2 regions of the Halobacillus seohaensis genome follow, and region 1 is predicted to be linked to the other one. Evidence: riboswitches for the same ligand, from Rfam matches in the RefSeq annotation. Region 1 holds a riboswitch; the other holds the start of a gene.
What was found. A riboswitch is a leader RNA that binds a small molecule or an ion and turns the genes downstream of it on or off. The one in region 1 is predicted to bind S-adenosylmethionine.
Positions count from the first base shown of each region.

Region 2: it holds a riboswitch for S-adenosylmethionine, as region 1 does, so the genes downstream of both, ACFQIC_RS14855 (sulfite oxidase-like oxidoreductase) here and ACFQIC_RS11945 (phosphoadenylyl-sulfate reductase) in region 1, are expected to answer to the same signal.

Region 1 is NZ_JBHSZV010000029.1:61,833-64,987, reverse strand. Features, by position in the region: gene ACFQIC_RS11950 (inorganic phosphate transporter) at 1-743, opposite strand, end outside; gene ACFQIC_RS11945 (phosphoadenylyl-sulfate reductase) at 740-1,474, opposite strand; SAM riboswitch class I at 1,611-1,718, opposite strand; gene ACFQIC_RS11940 (hypothetical protein) at 1,971-2,180, opposite strand; gene cobA (uroporphyrinogen-III C-methyltransferase) at 3,117-3,155, opposite strand, start outside.
Region 2 is NZ_JBHSZV010000038.1:17,981-21,135, reverse strand. Features, by position in the region: gene ACFQIC_RS14865 (argininosuccinate synthase) at 1-17, shown strand, start outside; gene argH (argininosuccinate lyase) at 10-1,383, shown strand; SAM riboswitch class I at 1,470-1,576, shown strand; gene ACFQIC_RS14855 (sulfite oxidase-like oxidoreductase) at 1,656-2,321, shown strand; gene ACFQIC_RS14850 (acetyl-CoA C-acyltransferase) at 2,336-3,155, shown strand, end outside.

The DNA of each region.
Region 1 (3,155 bases):
CCCGAGATGACGATACCATCAGAAAGTGACAAGTAAGAAATCTTCTTTCCATTCGTCTCAAGGACTTTACCACCTAAGAGCAGACTTCCGAGGGCAATGAAAATACCTCCAGTCAGCAGTCCAATATTTTTATTTAAAACATCAGCACCGACGAGTGGGCCAATGGCGTTTGCTACGTTATTCATACCTGCAGCAAATGCTTCTAACAAGCCTGTGATGATGAGTAGAATCGATAACAGTTTCGTTAGTTTATTCGATGGTAAAAAAGCGGGGAATTTATCCTTAAGACGTTTCAATAACATTCCAGATATAAACGTGATGAAAAAAGCTGCCACCGGAATTATCACCCAGAAGGCGATAATTTCTAATAAATTCCTTAAATAAAGCTGCTGCAAGGAAATACCTACACCAACGATCGCTCCTATCGTAACCTCACTTGTGGAAAGAGGGATGCCTATGATGTTTGTGAAACATAACGTAATAGCTGATACAAATAGAATGATGGCTGCAGCTTGAATGGTTAGTTTGTCTGAAGAAATTAACCCTTTCCCGATGGTATCAACAACTTCTCCTCCCCACAAAGCCCCAAGCAATCCTCCCACACCACTAAGTAGTAGAGCTATTCGTTTCTTTTTAATAACTCGAGCCCCATATACAATCCCCATAGTAGCAGCTGATCCACTAGCTCCCACATTAAAGGCAAAGAAATGAGCAGCTACTAAACATAAAATGATAAGTGTCATGAAAGGGAATCCTTAGTGGACGGACCGTGAAGCCCGCATTCTGTCTTCTCAAACCCTTGCCATCTACCCGAACGATCATTGGGGTTGTCAGATGGAGAAGTGCATGGCATGCATCCGATGCTTGCATAGCCCTGATCATGAAGATCATTATAGGGAAGGTTATTTTCTTTTATATGATTCCATACATCCTCCCACGTCCAATGGATTAATGGGCAAATTTTAATGGAACGAAAACGGTCATCTTTATTTATAAAGTCTGTTTTACTTCTACTCGGAGATTGTTCCCTTCTTAACCCGGATACCCAAGCGGTTGCTCCCTCTAGAGCATCTTCTAATGGTTTGATTTTTCTAATAAAGCAACACTGGTTCGGATTCGTATTCCATAGTTTTTCTCCATGCTTCTGTGCCTGTTCTTCTAAGGTTAGATCTGCCTTTTTCATCGTAATTTGCAGCTCAGGAAAACGACTTTTTATTTGATCAATAAGGTCATAAGTCTCTTGAAAATGAACATCGGTATCGAGAAACACGATGTGTGCATCTTTTTTTACTTGTGAGATCAAATCGAGAAGTACGATACCTTCTGCTCCAAAACTGCAAGCATACACGATGTCATCATAAGTCTGGTAACCCCACTCCAATACTTCTAGAGCCCCTTTTTTCTTTTCGTTTGCATAACCCCCATTAAAAGGGTCCTCGGAAAATGAATCGTATGTGATGACTTGATTACTCATATATATCCCCCTCTTATAGTCAAAAAAGAAGCACAATGCGATATAGCCGTTCTACCTCTAGTTATTTAAGTCAGTTTTAATTAAAAAATCCTCTTCCTATATAAATGATAAGAAGAGGATGAGAAATCGAATCCTCTTCTTATCTCTCAAGCAATAGTGCCTGCTGGAATTAGCACAGTACTTCAAAACAAAGTCTGATGCCGAAGCTTCCAAGGGCCAGTCCCTCCACCTCTCTAGATAAGAAAATTTTTATGTGATTAATTGGAAATATACATCATGGATTTGATGCTGTCAAAGCCGTTTTCAAGGTGTTTTTGATTAAAAACCGACCAAAACCCTTCTATCCCTAGTGTTTTAGTCGGTTTTAAAAATCAGAAAATTTTTTTGACTGCCGATTTTTGTTCCGTTTCTTAACACCATACAAGAGGACAAACAGCACCTAAAAGTTATCGGTGTACTGTTTGTCCTCTTGTATATAACGATACAGTTCTTCCGATCATTGCACAGTTTCATTGGAAACCAAAAAGCGTTCAGTTTTCACAGCCTCCTCCACTCGTTCCTTTAACAGGTGGACTAGATTAGGGTGACCTCTTAAATAATCACAAATGACAAACTCTTGATCATCACTTAGTTGAAGATCACCTACGAATTTTTCCATACCTTCCATTAAGATTCCTGTAAATAGTAGGTATGGTCCCCATTTCATAGTGAATTGCAGCCTCTAATAACAAAACATTTGTTAATCATTGTCCTGATTTATACGGTGGTTTCCGTTACCAAGGCTGGCGTTAGAAGGTCCGGGAAATCACTCGCTTTCCGTGGACATGAGGTGAGCTTCCTCAGGCTACGCCTTGCGGGATCTCACCGATCATGTTCATCCCACAGGAGTCTCATAATTTCCCGGACCTTCTTGCTTTCGTGAGGAGAACGGAAGCATCAGATGTGGTGATTCAAGTGAAAAGCATTCCTTACGAGTGAGAATTGCGCTGGAAGGTGCCTTCTTGCCTATCGCTTAAAGCTTCGGATTATTCAATAAAAGAATCGTGGTTCCGTTGCTTTTCATCGGAGCATGGGGGATGGGGTAGGCATACACAACAGGTAATCTCCTATCCTTCCTATAAACACGCTATCACACCCGATTTTTAACTTATCTAATGGCTCAATCTGTGATGGCCCTATCCCCTGATCTGTATCAGGCTTCAATTGGCGTTATATCAGATATCTCATGCTTTAACAGGGACGGTAGAACGGCACGATTTCGATAGAAACATAAGGCAAGGGGCGGTGGGGAAGGGGGAGACTCCTGTGGGATACGCGGGTTAGATGAGACCCCGGAAGGCGTTAGCCTGAGGAGGCTCAGCGCACGCCCACGGAAAGCGACTCCTTCCCCACCGCCCCTTTCTCCACACAATCATCTCGGAATCGAGTCTTCAACAATCCTGCTAAGTTAGCGCAACAAGCACAACTTCGTCAATGTGCATAACTATTAGTATGTATACCCTTTTCGTGAGCATCGGATATTGTTACAAATATAAGGGCAGCCTTAACTGGAAAAAAGTGTTGTATTTTAATAAGCAAAAACTGTGTCAACTCTTTCAAGCGGTCACACTTGCATATACAATTACTCCCCTTTACCAGGAATTCATGCTTCAATCGCAGTCTGTTCAGTCATCTCTTGATT
Region 2 (3,155 bases), on a different contig from region 1:
TGATTGTGAATGAGTAAGCTTTGGGGAGGAAGATTTACAAAACCAACCGATAAGCTGGTCGAAGAGTATACCTCTTCGATCGGTTTTGACGTTAAGTTAGCATTACAGGATATCCAAGGTAGCCTGGCTCATGTCGATATGCTTGGTAAGTGTGGCATAATTACAGAAGAGGAATCTGCACAAATTACCGAAGGACTGCACATCATTCAGAAGAAAATTGAAAATGATGAGGTAGAATTTTCTGTTGAACATGAAGATATTCATATGAATATTGAAAAACTATTAATTGATGAAATTGGTCCTGTTGGTGGGAAACTGCATACAGGCAGAAGCCGTAATGATCAAGTAGCAACAGATATGCATTTATACCTCAAGGAAAAAACGAACTATTTGATTCAGCTAGTTGAAGCGGTTCAAAATGCACTGGCAAGTCAAGCAGAATCTCATGTGGACACGATTCTTCCAGGATACACTCACTTGCAAAGAGCGCAGCCTGTTTCATTCGCTCATCACCTTCTGGCGTATTTCTGGATGTTTGAACGTGATAAGGAACGCTTGAAAGATAGTGTGAAGCGTATTGATTGGTCTCCGCTTGGTGCAGCAGCGCTTGCTGGAACGCCTTATCCTGTCGATAGGAAGATGGCGGCTGAGACACTCGGATTTGAAAACGTTTATCCAAACTCATTGGACGCCGTCAGTGATCGGGATTTTATTCTGGAATTCTTGTCGATCTCTTCCATTTTAATCACCCATATTTCTAGACTTTCGGATGAATTGATTCTTTGGAGTAGTCAGGAATTTGATTTCGTGGAATTGGATGATGCGTTTTGTACGGGATCTAGTATTATGCCGCAGAAGAAGAATCCTGATGTTCCTGAGCTTTTGCGTGGAAAGACGGGTCGTATTTACGGCAACTTGATGGGGTTATTGACGCTCCTTAAAGGTCTTCCGCTTGCGTACAATAAGGATATGCAGGAGGACAAGGAAGGTATGTTTGATACGGTTGATACGCTTGATGGTGCGTTGTCGTTGCTAGCGCCTATGCTTTCTTCTATGGAAGTAAAAAGTTCTAATATGCGTCAGGCAGTGAATGAAGATTATTCGAACGCGACAGATATTGCGGATTACTTAGCTGTGAAAGGTCTTCCGTTCCGTCAGGCTCATGAGGTAATAGGTCAGATAGTGCTTTACTCGATCCAGAAGCAGAAATATTTGCTTGATTTGACGCTTGAGGAGTACAAAGAGTTTTCTGACTTGTTTGAGGATGATATTTATGAAAAATTGGCACCAGACCATGTAGTGGCCGCGCGTATAAGTGAGGGCGGCACTGGATTTGAGCAAGTGAGGGAACAACTGAAGTTGGCGAAACAACATCTTAAGTAATAGGAACTTTCGCGGAATTTTCTAAATATTATTGACTTTCATCTTATTTATTTGTAGTATGGCAATTAACTTCATATCGATTACCACTCTTATCTAGAGCAGGCTGAGGGATTTGGCCCTTCGACGCCCGGCAACCGGTCTTATGACAACGGTGCTACTTCCAACGGACAAAAGTGTGTCCGGGAGATGAGAGAGGTTGAAGCAAAATCTTCTGCCTCTTTCATTGCGAAAGAGGCTTTTTATATGGAATGGATTAGGAAGGTGATGGCGTTATGGATAAGGCGGAGCGATTAAAACGGTCGAAAGTACCTGAAGTAAAGGATGATTTTGGCGGCCGTTTGCCTCCTGGTCAGGTTTTGACAGAGAAATTCCCAATATTAACAGTAGGTGAAGTTCCTTCGTACGATTTGGAGCAGTGGAGTTTTTTTATCAATGGGATAGTGAAAGAAAACTTAACCTTTTCTTATGATGATTTAAGGAAACTGCCTCAGTCTAAGATCACTGCAGATATTCATTGTGTGACAAGATGGTCTAAATTTGATAATGAGTTTGAAGGTTTGCTTCTTAAGGATTTACTGCCTTTTCTCGGGATCAAGAATGAAGCTCAGCATGTTTTGATTCACGGAGATTATGGTTACACAGCGAATTTGCCAATTAAGGAATTATACGAAAAAGATGTGATGCTTGCCCATTCGTACAACGGAAAGCCGCTTACTGAAAAACACGGCTGGCCTTTTCGTCTAATTGTTCCGCATCTTTACTTTTGGAAAAGTGTGAAGTGGGTGCGTGGCTTTGAGTTTCGAGTATCCGATCAGTCTGGGTATTGGGAAGAGAATGGTTTTCACCATTATGGAGATCCGTTTAAAGAACAGCGGTTTACTGATGGAAAAGTGGAAATGGAAGAGGATAAATGGAAAGTAAAGGAATTTGATTATTAAAGGGAGGTGCCCTTATGGGAGTAGTTATTTTAGAAGGAGTTCGAACGCCATTTGGAAAGTGGAAAGGCGGTTTAGCGAAGCTAGGTGCGAAGGATCTTGGAGTTCAGGCAACAGAGCAACTACTTCGTCGTGTGCCTGAGGCAAAAGAAGCGGACGGTGTTATTTTGGCGCAAGTTATTCAGGCAGGACAAGGACAGAATCCTGCGCGAACGGTAGCTGCGAAATCAGGAATCTCCTGGTCGACTCCGGCGATTACGATTAACAATGTTTGCTTAGCTGGAGTAGCATCTATTGCGGATGCAACGAGACGAGTTCAGCTTGCTGAAGGTCAATTATATGTAGTAGGCGGCTTTGACTCTATGACAAATGCGCCGCATGTGGCTCCGATTAGAAATGGACTAGCTACTGGACCAGTAGAGTTCACAGATACGTTAATTTATGATGGGCTTTGGTGTTCTCTTACTGATACTTCGATGGGATTATCAACAGATTTACAAAATGAAAAATATTCAATTGGACGTGAAGAGCAGGATGAATTTGCCTTAAGATCTCAACTAAAGGCGGCTGCTGCCCAAGAAGAAGGGCGGCTCAATGATGAGATAGTTGCCGTACATACAGGAAAGGAAGAGGTTTCTCAAGATGAGGGAATTCGGGCTAAGTCCACTCTTGAGAAATTGAGCCAACTTCGACCAGCCTTTCGAAACGGCGGTACGGTAACTGCTGGAAATGCTTCACAAATGTCTGATGGAGCAAGTGTAGGACTCGTTGCTTCTGAAGAATATGCAAAGAAAATAGGCAAAACACCATTGGCTCGTGTTATTGGCTGGTCAGAAA